3 regions of the Shewanella sp. 5_MG-2023 genome follow, and region 2 is predicted to be linked to each of the others. Evidence: predicted binding sites of a transcription regulator. Region 2 holds the regulator's gene; each other region holds the start of a gene.
What was found. Region 2 encodes sigma-54, which starts transcription at its own class of promoters, with help from an activator protein. Its sites were predicted from a motif close to GTTGGCACGNNNNTNGNNT; they were not measured.

Region 1 (4,364 bases), on a different contig from region 2:
TGTTCATGATAAGCCCATCCTCGATGGGTCATTAAATCAAACTGTTCAACTGGTCCATTTCAATAACCAGCTATCACCTTTGTATTAGCTTATTCGTGTTATTTCGGATTCATGCCAAGCACTCACTGTCAATATAATTGACAGATGGTTGCTAAACTAAGTCATTGAATAGCCTTGCTATAATAATATTACTATCAAAATAACCTCACAGACGTTGAGTTTGTCATTGCTGATTTAATACAGAATGCCAAACTGTACTCAATTACCTATACGGGTAAATGATTAATTTTATGAGGAATTCATATGTGTGTGCCATCTCAAGCAATAGAGCAAAAAGTGTTGATACTGTCTTCAGTATTTGCGCTGATGTTTGCTGTAGGCGGCTTGGCGGTTGGGCTGATATTGGGTTCCTTAGTCATAGCCTTTGATGGTTTATACTCGTTAATTAGTTTGCTGTTAACTATTTTGTCACTGCTCGCCGCTAAGCTTATCCATTCCCCGAAAGATAAGCGTTTTCCCAATGGTAAGGCGATGTTTGAACCTATTGTTATTGCGATCAAAGGTGTGGTGATTATGAGTCTAGTGATTTATTCACTGTTTGGGGCAATCGATAGTTTAATACAAGGTGTCAAGCCGTTAGACATTGGTGTCGCGAGTGTTTTCGGGCTGATAAATACCCTTGGTTGTGGTTTTGCTTGGTGGAAAATAACCCAAATGAGCCGCGAGTCGCACTCAGGGTTAATTGAAGCAGAAACTAAGCAGTGGCAGATGGATACTTTGCTCAGCATGGCTATTACGCTGGGGTTTGTTATCGCATGGGGCTTAACGCAAACTTCGCTGGCTCAATATGCAGGTTATGCCGATCCACTCATGATGATATTAATTTCAGCTTACTTTTTGAAAGTTCCTTTTTCTATGGTGAGTCAAGCGGTCAAAGAGCTATTGCAAATGGCACCACAACAAGAACTGATTGCAGAAGTATCCAAAGGCATGAAAGAAGTTGATAGCCAAGAAACCCTGCATTTAGGCAGTGTCGTCAAAGTGGGAAATGAGCTTAGAATTGATATCAATGTCGTACCTAGTGAAGAGTCAATTATAAAGACCGGTGATATCAAAGTATTTCAGCAAAATCTCAAGCAAAAGTTATCAGCGCTGCCATACAAGTTAGAGCTTAAAATGAATATTGCCATTTAGCCATTTAGTCATCAAGCTATTGCTAGTCACTACAATAACCATATTCGATTATTGGTACCATTTGAGTCTTAACGAAGACTCACTTATCCGCCGCAACAACCACTAACTTGCTCATTACGCTTCATTTAGCGAGACAAACTTGATGCTAAATACGGCCTTTCAATAATGGCTTTTTTGCGCTATCTAGGTGCAGCTTGCACTACTTACAACCATTTTTAAAAAATCTAATTAGATTAGGGTGTTGATTTATAAGTATTTATCAACCTTGGTATGAAGTTGGCTTATTAGCAGTCAACTACATAACTATAGGGAATGCACTATGTCATATATCGAGCCAAAGGAGTTTGCTACCAAGATGGTAGATGCTGGGGAGCAAAAAATCTTCATGTCGACACGAGATACATTAGTTAGGGCATTTATGGCTGGCGCGATACTGGGACTTGCCGCTTTTTTTGCCATTACCGTTATCGTGAAAACAGGTAGCTTGTTAGTCGGATCATTATTATTCCCGGTTGGGTTTATTATGTTGTATCTGATGAAGTTTGATTTGCTGACAGGTGTATTTACCTTGGTGCCTTTAGCTGTCCTTAACAAGCGACCGGGATGTACCTGGGAGCAACTTTTTAGGAATTGGGGGTTAGTGTTTGTGGGGAATTTTGCCGGCGCGTTAACCGTGGCATTTTTTGCATCCTATATCCTGACTTATGGTTACAACACTGACGGTGGAGTATTAGCGGCTAAAGTGAGCTCAATTGGTGAGTCACGTACGTTAGGGTATCAAGAGCATGGCGTGGCAGGCTGGTTTACTATTTTTATTCGCGGCATGTTGTGTAACTGGATGGTGTCTATGGGAGTGGTAGGCGCTATGATCTCAACCTCAGTGAGCGGCAAAATGGCTGCAATGTGGATGCCTGTGATGCTGTTCTTCTTTATGGGTTTTGAGCATTCAATCGTTAATATGTTCCTATTTCCATTTTCAATGATCATGGGCGGTGACTTTACTGTTAGCGACTACCTATTGTGGAATGAAATCCCAACGGCATTAGGTAATTTAGTCGGCGGCTTTTTACTCGTGGGCTTACCTTTGTACTTAACCCATGTTAAGACAAGCCCTGAGCGTAAAACTGCTGCTGAAAAAGAAAGCTTAGCTTTATAAGCAGTGCTAAGGCCTATCCTTGTCTCGATTGGGCTTTGTTATGGCGATTCAAGTGATACCTGCTTACTTAATGGTAAGCCGTTGATGGTTTTATCGGTAAATACTATTAGCTTGAACACTATTAACCTAAATAAAATAGCTTGAACAAAAAATGCCCGCAGCTGCGGGCATTTTTATGGTTTCAAACCTGCTAATTATTAGTCTTCAGCATCACCAAGGGACAATAACGTCGCGTTACCGCCAATGGCAGTAATATTGTTGGTGCGGGTTTTTTCAGTAATAAAACGAGTAAGGTAGTGTGGTCCGCCTGCTTTGGGGCCAGTACCTGATAAACCTTGACCGCCAAAAGGCTGTACACCCACTACTGCGCCAATTTGGTTACGATTAATATAGACGTTACCCACATCAACCTTGTCTGCAAGATTTAACGCATGGCCTTCATTGCGGCTATGAATTCCTAAAGTAAGACCAAAGCCGGTGCTGTTTATCTCGTCAATAACCGCGGCTAAATTAGCGGCTTTATAACGAATAACGTGCAAAATTGGCCCGAAATGTTCTTTCTCAAGCACTTTAATTGAATCAATTTCTACCGCTGTTGGCGACACAAAGTGGCCATTTTCAGTGCCTGCGGGTAAGTTGATTTTCTTAATTAACTTACCAACTTGCGAGATATGATCAATATGGGCATTTAGGTTCGCTTTTGCAGTGGCATCAATCACAGGGCCAACGTCAGTTTGAACAAAGCTTGGGTTACCAATACTGAGCTCTTCCATCGCGCCTTGCATTACATCTAATACGCGATCGGCAATATCTTCTTGTAAGAACAGCACTCGCAATGCCGAGCAGCGCTGGCCTGCACTGGTAAACGACGATGAAACCACATCTGCAACCACTTGTTCTGCTTGTGAGGTCGAGTCAACTATCATCGCATTTTGACCGCCAGTTTCAGCGATGAGCGGAATGATAGCACCTTCACGATTAGCTAATGTGCGGTTAATCAATTTAGCAGTGCCGGTTGAACCAGTAAAGCACACACCGCCAATACGTTCATCAGCGGTGATCGCTGCGCCAACAGTAGCGCCAGTGCCTGGTAAGAACTGCAGTACATCGACAGGAATGCCTGCTTCATGAGCTAATTGCACTGCGCGGTAACCTACTAATGAAGTTTGCTCAGCGGGTTTGGCAATCACGGTATTACCAGCAGCTAGCGCCGCAGTAACTTGGCCCAAGAAAATCGCTAATGGGAAGTTCCAAGGGCTAATACAAACAAAGATGCCGCGGCCTTGAATGAATAGTTCATTTAATTCACCCGTCGGCCCAGGAAGCAAAGTTGGCGCCGCCATCATTTTCTTGGCTTGAATAGCATAGTAGCGACAAAAATCTACTGCTTCACGGACTTCATCAATGCCATCTTGTAAGCTTTTACCTGCTTCACGAGTACAAAGGGCAATCAGCTCTTCGCGGTTCTCTTCAAGTAAGTCAGCCAGTTTTTGCAGTGCAGATGCACGCTGCTCAACGGGGGTATGACTCCAACGATGAAAAGCGCCATGGGCAGAACTTAATGCAGCTTCAATTGCCTGATTATTGGCAAAAGCTACTTGTCCCACCGTTTTAGTGGTGTCAAATGGGCTGAGTACATTTTTGGTTTCGCCGCTTAAGGTCTCGCCATTGACTAATGGCCCAGCAGTCCATTGGGTATCGTTAAATTGGTCAACGCCGGCAAAAAATGGCGCAGACTCAGAAATGATGTTCATGTTTAATCCTTTAGAGTTTTTACGTTCTATACCAAAAATATCTTCCGGCAGAACAATTTTGTTATTAGCTAAAGTTTTATAAGCTTTTAAAGTGGTTAATGGATGCACCACTAAGCTTTCGATAGGGGTTTTCGGGTCCACTAATTTGTGAACAAACGAGGTGTTAGCGCCGTTTTCTAATAGGCGCCTTACCAGATAAGGCAGTAGATCTTTATGGGCACCAATAGGCGCGTAGATACGCACGGATTTTGCGCCACTTT
Region 2 (4,364 bases):
GTTTCATGCAGTAATAACCTGATAAAGTTCTGTAGCGTCATGACTCTTTCGAAGTCGTTTAAGTATCAATTTATCACTGAGTTTCTCTGCCATGCTAGATAATGTGCTTAGGTGTTGCTGGCACTGATCTGCAGGTACAAGAAGCGCAAATAAAATATCTACAGGTTGCTTGTCTATGGCATCAAAGGCGATTGGCTCTTCGCATTTGATTAAAATAGCAATGGGTTCTTCGATATTATCTAAGCGCCCATGTGGAATTGCTATGCCATTTCCTATACCTGTACTGCCCATTTTTTCACGCGCTATTAGACTTTCAAAAATAGCCTGTGAAGAAAGGGTTGGGTACTGGGCAGCCATTAAATTGCTGATTAATTCCAGTACCTTTTTCTTACTGCCCGGAGTGGCACAGGTAGTGCACGCCGGCTGCAGGATGGTACGAAGTTCCATCGTTAATGCTTAGTGAGTTTCTCTTTATGTTTAATTACCTGACGGTCTAGCTTATCTATCAGGGCGTCTATTGCCACATACATATCAGCGTTACGCGATACAGCAAACACTTCACCGCCTTTTAGGTGCAGTTTGGCTTCGGCAATCTGTTGTAGCTTTTGAACATCGAGCACAACGTGAACATTATTGATCTGTTCGAAGTGTCGTTCAAGCTTTGAAAATTTTGTTTGCACGTATTCCCGTAAAGATTGAGTTATTTCAATATGGTTTCCAGTCAGGTTAATTTGCATAGGTCATCCTCCAATAACAAAAGTTATAAGCTTTTGCGTTGGTTTGAGGGAGGGATGAGCATTGCCTCTCGATATTTGGCTATCGTACGTCGAGCAACGTTAATCCCTTGTTCAGCCAATAGTGTCGCCATTTTACTATCACTAAGAGGCTTTTTCGGGTTTTCTGCAGCTACGAGCTTTTTAATAAATGCGCGAATTGCTGTAGAAGAGCATTCTCCACCATCATCGGTACTTACATGGCTTGAGAAAAAATATTTTAGTTCAAAAAGTCCACGGGGGGTATGCATGTATTTTTGGGTCGTGACCCGTGAAATGGTCGACTCGTGCATTTCAACCGCTTCAGCAATATCATTGAGCACCATCGGCTTCATGGCTTCTTCACCGAACTCAAAGAAACCTTGCTGAAATTGTACGATACAGTTAGCCACTTTTAGTAAGGTTTCATTACGGCTATCGATGCTTTTGATAAACCATTTGGCTTCTTGTAAATGACCACGAATAAATTGGCTGTCAGCTTGGCTTGAACCGCCTTTGGCCATAGCTGCATATTGCTGATTAACGCCAATTTTAGGCATGTTATCGGGATTTAGCTCGACCACCCAGCGACCATTCTTTTTAAGTACAGTAACATCAGGAATGACGTACTCATCTTTAATGGGGGTAATTTGCAAGCCTGGACGTGGATTGAGCGTTTGAATAAATTCAATGGCTTCACGTAAATCATCTTCTTTAAGCTTGGTTTTACGCATCAGTAACCTAAAGTCACGACCGGCGATTAAATCAAGATGATCTTTAATCAGTAACTTAACATTATCTATGCAAGGAATTTCATTAGGGTATTGGCCTAATTGAATTAATAGACACTCACTTAAATCTCGCGCTGCAATGCCGACGGGATCGAAGTGTTGTACCCGTTTAAGTACAGCTTCAACTTCATCGAGTTCGATATCGTCAGTGCCTAAGGATTGCAAAATGTCTTCAACGCTCTGGGTGAGGTAACCGCGCTCATCAATGGCATCAATAATGGCGGTTGCAATCACTAAGTCATTTTCAGAAAAGGGAGTGAGGTTTTTTTGCCATTCAAGATGCTCATACAAGCCTTCACTGGTTTCGCCTTGAAACGGCATATCATTACCGCTCGATACTGCGCCAGAGCCAGAAGTCGGCGAGGCGGTATACACCTCATCCCATGTGGTATCCATAGGGAGTTCTTCAGGCATAGAATCTTTAGTGAGCGATTCAGTGGTATCAACCGTTGAGGTGTCTTTTTCTATGGTGACTTGGCTATTATCACTAAAATCGGTGTCAGTTTGCAGGGCGTTTTCTTTTACGGGCTCTTTGGCTTTAGTGAATTCGTCTTCAAGCTCTAATAGCGGGTTTGAATCAAGTGCTTGTTGAATTTCTTGCTGTAGCTCCAATGAGGAAAGTTGCAATAAGCGAATCGCTTGTTGCAACTGTGGGGTCATGGTTAAGTGTTGACCCATTTTGAGTTGGAGTGAGGCTTTCATGTACCGCTTGTCCCTAATTGAATTACATCATCGCGACGAACAGTGTGGGCGCTAGTTTATGATCCTAGAAAAATAGACTAGATTAAGGTTTGTTGTTGGCCGCGAATGCCATACTAAAAACTGAATAGTGCTAACTATAGCTTGAATTGTTCACCTAAGTATACCGACCTAACTTGCTGATTGACTAAGATCTCAGCAGGTGTTCCTTCAGCAATCAAGTTTCCGTGACTCACAATATATGCTCGCTCACACACATCAAGTGTTTCACGGACATTATGGTCGGTAATTAGCACCCCTAAACCACGGCTTTTAAGTTGTTGAATAATTTTCTTGATGTCGATTACTGAGATAGGATCTACCCCTGCAAAAGGTTCATCTAATAAAATAAACTTAGGATTTGCCGCTAATGCGCGTGCAATTTCAACTCGGCGACGCTCGCCTCCCGATAACGCCATACCTTGGCTATCACGGATATGAGTTATGTTAAATTCTTCTAATAAATGTTCCAGTTCTTCAATGCGCTGCTCATTTGATAAGCTTTTGCGAGTTTGAAGCACTGCCATTATATTATCGTGTACTGTGAGCTTACGAAAAATACTGGCTTCTTGAGGTAAGTAGCCAATGCCTTTTCGGGCGCGCAAATGCATTGGATCTGCGGTTAAATCATCTTCATCGATCAGAATGCGGCCCTTATCACTTTTGACTAGGCCTACGACCATATAAAAGGTGGTGGTTTTACCCGCGCCATTAGGGCCAAGTAAGCCAACAATTTGGCCGGTTTTTACCGTCAGGCTGACATCTTTTACTACCTGGCGACTTTTATAACTCTTAGCGAGATTTTCAGCGGTTAACGTAATTTGGGTCATTAGTCATTTTGCTCAGCTGCTGGGGCTGACAATGTCGCCTGCGCCTCAGCGTTAAGTGATTCAGTTACTTCGGGTGTTTCAGTTGAGTTCACAGCCTCTACAGCAGATAAATTGTTGTTTTCAATTATAGCTGGTGGCGTGTCATCACCGGGTTTAGCGCTGTCTGGTAAATGTGGTTGCTCATCTTTTTTCTTTTCAGAATCAATCAAGTCTGGGTGACTTTCTGGTTGAAAAATAGTGATAACCCGATCTTCACCAGTACCGGTGCTTTCAGCAATTAACTGCTGCTTTTCAATGTTGTAGCTAATTAGGTTACCAGTAACCTGGCTGCCAGCTTGGTCCAATTTAGCATTACCCGTTAAGGTTAAAATGCTAGTGGCAAGCTCATATTTAATTTCATCGGCACTGGCAGTACCAATACGGCCATCATCTAACTCTTGGGAAAATGTCGCAGGGTTACCTGTGGCAACCATGGTTTTTTGGGTGCCGCTTTCGGTGCCAAATGCGCGTAATTGGTCGGCATTAATGTTAATCGACCCTTGAGTCACATTAACTGGGCCATAGAAGATGACCTGATTGTTTTTTATGTCAGCTTTTTGGCTCACAGCTGCGACTTTAAGCTCTTGCTGTAAATCGCCTTCTTTTGCATAGGCGCTGGCAATACTGACTACACTGAGTAGTGAGGCAATCAAAAGTTTACTTTGCTTCATACGTTCCTTCTACTTGACTTAAAAGTTCAAGTTCTTGAGCATTTAAATCAGCATACAGGCCTAAACCTTGTATATTAAAATCTGACCCAGTAACAAAAATTTGTCTATCTGAGGTCAAAATCATGGTGTTCATATCGAGTGCCAACATGGTGGTTGTCAAAGATTGTAATGGCTCGTCGATGTTTATTGCATCAATAATAACATTATTTTCTAAAACTACTTTGCCTGTTTCATTATTCAGCTTGCCTAAATCTGCGCTTAATTGCCATTCGGCTTCACCATTTTCAGGATAAATAAGGTAGACAGGCTCAGTAAACATGGTTTCATTACTTTGCTGAAAGTGCTCCATGTATTTCGCTGAGACTCGGCTTTGCACTAAACCTTGCTCATTAAATTCAGTGGTGCGTAAGTCATTGGCGATAAAATCAGGGCGAGCAGGGGCAGGCAATTTACTTGCCTCCATCTGACTACGTTTAACTTGTACTTGCCAATAAAGGACTAAGGCTGCGCCAAAAAATCCGATAATAGCGAAGGTCACTCGGC
Region 3 (4,364 bases), on a different contig from region 2:
AAAGGTTTAACTCATGCTCAACGTTAATGTGACGGGTTACATTGCAGCATTATCAGTCATTTAGGGCTTATTAAAGCCGAACCTAAAATTTTCCACCTTCCTGTGAAATAGTGACTGTTTAAAATGGAGACTAAGCTGCTGATTTAATCTTTTAAAAATACTCAACACAAAAAAGCCCATCATGAGTACATGATGGGCTTTAATAACAGGGACAGAATAATCAATTAGAAAGGTGTTACAAGCTATAATTTAAACGACCAAATATAGTTTATAAAACTGTGATGATATCTTGTTCAGGTAAGCGTGATTTAGGTAGGCCAAAGTTATAATCTTCGCCCTCTTTGTGATAACCCATTGCTAGCGCAAACTCACAAACGTAACCATCTAACTCTTCTTTAAAAATCTCACCAATTAAGCTTGGGTCAACGCCTTCCATCGATGTAGAAGCAATCCCTAAACGAGCTAGCGTATGCAAGGTATTACCAATAGCAATATAGGTTTGCGCTTTAGTCCAATGGCCATTAAAACCACTGTCATCAGTATTTTGCTCTGCAAAACCAAAAGCACCATTTAGCATGTTGTCATACATGTCTGCCGGTAAATGACCTGACGACACTTCAACATCAACAACTTTTCTGTAGTCATCTTTAGTGAACTTAGGGTTATGGGCAAATAAAATCACATGGGAGGCTTCAGTAGCATGAGGCTGATTAAACTGGTGCATATTGGCAAACGTTTCATGAAAACGTTGTTTTGCCACATCAGTTTCTAATACGATAAATTTCCACGGCTGTGAGTTAATAGAAGAAGCAGTTAAACGAATCGCTTGTTTCACTACGTCCATATCCGCTGCTGAAATACGCTTACTTGAATCATACTTTTTCACAGTATAACGTTTATTCAAATCTGCAATAATTGGGTGTGACATAATGATTTTCCTCATAGGTGATGCCGATGCGGTGCATTTTAGGCTTTTCCATTGAGAAAAAAAGAGTGCTAGACACCAATCTTTATGGAGTTTTTAAACCATAAAAAATCCGTAATAGCGGGTGCAGATGGCTCTATAGCGTAACTATACGTAGAAAAAATGACAAACCCATGGCTGTTCACTGGTTATTTTGACTAATTCAGCTGGCTACTTTCACTATATCATTTGCATTTATAAAGGTTAAAAACGATAACGCAATGCTGCAAGAATGATAAAGCACTGTTTTTATATAGCATCTTTAAACTGGCCTGCATATTGCTTTAATTTAACTTAAATACAACATCTACCCTAGTGACTAAAATCTGAGTCACTATGTACTATAAAGTCCAAGGAGTGACATTATGGCCGTGATTTTAGAAGATCGCCCTATTGAGCAAGTCAGAGAACAAGTTATCGATCAGTTAATTGTCAATTATAGCCACGGCATTATCTCTGCTGAAGCCTTTGAAAGACGCCTTGATGAGGCAATGAACTCAAGTGTTCATCAAGAGATCGTCGCACTGGTCGCAGACCTAACCTTAACCGCTGATACTGACTATAGTCAGCAAAAAGACCACCAGTTTGCGCCAAACTATGGCAGCAAAACTGCCACTGAAGATATGCGCTTAACCAGCATATTAGGTAACAGTGAACGTAGCGGCCAATGGGTGGTGCCAAAGGTTATTAAGGTTAATAATATTATAGGCGAAACCACCCTGGACTTTAGTGATGCCATTTTTCAGCATCAACATGTCACCATTGAGATTAATTGCTTTTTGGGCAGTAGCAGTATCTATGTTCCTGAAGGCATTAATGTGGTGTGTAAAACTTACGGGCTCGTCAGTAGCATTGAAAACAAAGCGCCTTCTATCGCAACCCGCCAAGCTCCTGTCATCACCATTGAGGGTAAGGTTATTTTGGGCTCGCTGGAGGTGTCTATCAAGCGCACCATTAAAGAAAAGTTTATCGAGTTTGCCAACAATTTAAAATCGGCATTCGATACTAAAAACTACTTTTGATACTAAAAGCGGTTTTTGATAACAAACAACTTTAGAGGCAAGCAATCATTAAAGCCGAACATCAGCGAGGCTTAAGAAAGCCTCATGTTCGACCATTAACGATGTTTGATATCATTAGGGCTTTGAAATATCACGCCATAACAGTAAGTCCTTTACTCTAAAGGACGCGCCTTGATAAAAGCCGATATCGTTAGCAAAACCTGGCGGATTTTTAAAGGTGCCAAACAAGATATCAAAAATAGGCAGATCGGAATAATTATACTTATGCAGGCCTTTTTGATGGTGCACCGAATGGCTTTCTGGTCGCTGAATAATATATCCAAGCCACTGAGGGGTGCTAATATTGGTGTGTTGAAATACGGCAATAAACATGGTGATGTATAAAAACCAACTAATTGCCTGAGGCGATAAACCCACAAAAAGATTAAGGCTAATACTGCCAACTAATGTAAAGCCAATCATATCTAGTGGGCTAAAATAAAAAGCCCCAAATGAGTCTAACCTTTCGGCGCTATGATGCATCTGATGGAAAGTCCGCCACAGTAGAGGTGTTCTGTGCATACTGCGATGCCAAATATAAATACCAAGTTCGAAAACCAATAGGGCAATAATAGTACTAACCCAAGGGGTTAACTGCTGCAGGTTGAGCAATTGGTAAGGCAATAAATACTTATCCCAAATCAAGGGTAAATAAGTCGAAAGATAAAAATAGCACACAAATACCAACAGTGATTTTGCATACCAACCTTTTACCTTTACTTGTTGTTGAGCAGGCTTAATCGCTTCAAGTAACATTAAGCCAAAATATATCCCCAGCAGCGCTAAAGAAACTGGGTCCAGCAGGATGTCTAGTGGCGTAGGCATAATCGCACTCCTTAATGTATTTTCAATTTTTAAGAAGTGTCATTATCGGCAAATCACAGTTACAAACATGATGGTTAGCTAACGATTTAGTATTAATTAGCTCAAGCTTGCCACTGGCTCAGCCTAAGTTGATAAATAAAAGGCCAATAGTCAGCTAGAATTGATCCTATCGATTTTTGCTCTAAATACCGTTGTTCATGTCTATAAAATAAGGGATTATCTATGCTGTTTCGATTTAACAATATCGAGATTGATACTGAACGGTATGAGATCCGCAAAGATAGCCATGTGTTATCGGTAGAGCCTAAGGTCTATGACTTAATTATTTACCTCATTGACAATAGGCAGCGTATTGTTTCTCGAGATGAGCTGTTAAACCAAATATGGGCAGGGCGGGAAGTCACTGACACCACCCTCAGTAATCATATTAAAACCGCCCGAAAAGCCTTAGCGGATGATGGTGAACAGCAAAAGGTCATTAAAACCATCAGATCTAGAGGCTATCATTTCATCGCTGATGTAGAAGCAACTAATAGCACAAATGCAGATAAGGAATTAGCAGCTTTACCCTCGCAAACTGTGCCTGTTAAAACCCTAAAGCAAACTCCGGTAACGGCAAATAGCAAACAAACACCGGCACTAAAATCAACAATCACAATCGTTAGTCTAGTTTTAGTCATCATAGTGATTATTGTCAGCAGCATTTATTATCAAAACGCCCCCTCTACAGCAGCAATAAAGCCGCCCTATTTACTCATTACGCCTATGTCGGTTTCAAGTAATGACGTTAGCCAATGGCAGCCTTTTGCCGACCAAATAACCCGTGAACTAATTCAAGATTTACGCAAAGTATCAGGTATAAAGGTGGTACCGCCGCCATCGGCATTTACCTTTAAATCAAACAAAACGCGTGCTCATATCAAAGAGCAATTACCAGAGGTGACCTTTGTATTAGATGGGGTGGTAAAAACCGCTATCAATGGGGATGTGCGCTTTACGGTGGAATTAGAAGAAATCAATAGCGGCGCTGTCGTTTGGGAAGGCAGCTTTGACATTAACGTGGATAAAACTAATTTGTTCAGTGCTCAAAATGACATTGCATCCTCAGTATCAACATCGTTACAAGTGATTATTCTTGAGGATGAAAAGGGGAAATTAGCTCAGGTTCCCACCAGTAATTTAGTCGCATATGAGCGTTATGTTCAAGGCCAATATCAACAAGCCCAAATGAGCCATGATTCAGTACTGCAAGCAATAGATCTGTACTCCCAAGCCATCGCCTTAGATAAAAACTTTGAAGCGGCTTACATAGCTAAATCAGATGCTTATCGTATCCTGATGATTTTATTTGAGAAACCTAAAGATGTGCTACCAAAAGTCATTGCTTCAGCCACTGAACTGCTGGCCATAAACCCTAATTCAGCAAGCGTTCAAGCCTCATTAGGTATGGCTTATATCCATGCCATGTTATGGGAAGATGCTTGGGTAATGCTTAACAGAGCGAAGAAGTTAGA

Region 1: the regulator sigma-54 is predicted to act here: its motif matches at 1,459-1,477, upstream of Q4557_RS01535 (formate/nitrite transporter family protein).
Region 3: the regulator sigma-54 is predicted to act here: its motif matches at 1,231-1,249, upstream of Q4557_RS03270 (LiaF domain-containing protein).

The regions. Positions count from the first base shown of each region.
Region 1 is NZ_JAUORC010000002.1:138,822-143,185, forward strand. Features, by position in the region: gene Q4557_RS01530 (cation diffusion facilitator family transporter) at 304-1,194, shown strand; gene Q4557_RS01535 (formate/nitrite transporter family protein) at 1,514-2,350, shown strand; gene putA (bifunctional proline dehydrogenase/L-glutamate gamma-semialdehyde dehydrogenase PutA) at 2,548-4,364, opposite strand, start outside.
Region 2 is NZ_JAUORC010000027.1:5,972-10,335, forward strand. Features, by position in the region: gene rapZ (RNase adapter RapZ) at 1-7, opposite strand, end outside; gene ptsN (PTS IIA-like nitrogen regulatory protein PtsN) at 4-447, opposite strand; gene hpf (ribosome hibernation promoting factor) at 450-737, opposite strand; gene Q4557_RS15605 (RNA polymerase factor sigma-54) at 761-2,245, opposite strand; gene lptB (LPS export ABC transporter ATP-binding protein) at 2,380-3,111, opposite strand; gene lptA (lipopolysaccharide transport periplasmic protein LptA) at 3,111-3,821, opposite strand; gene lptC (LPS export ABC transporter periplasmic protein LptC) at 3,808-4,364, opposite strand, start outside.
Region 3 is NZ_JAUORC010000004.1:99,994-104,357, forward strand. Features, by position in the region: gene Q4557_RS03265 (nitroreductase family protein) at 269-928, opposite strand; gene Q4557_RS03270 (LiaF domain-containing protein) at 1,330-1,986, shown strand; gene Q4557_RS03275 (sterol desaturase family protein) at 2,101-2,850, opposite strand; gene Q4557_RS03280 (winged helix-turn-helix domain-containing protein) at 3,073-4,364, shown strand, end outside.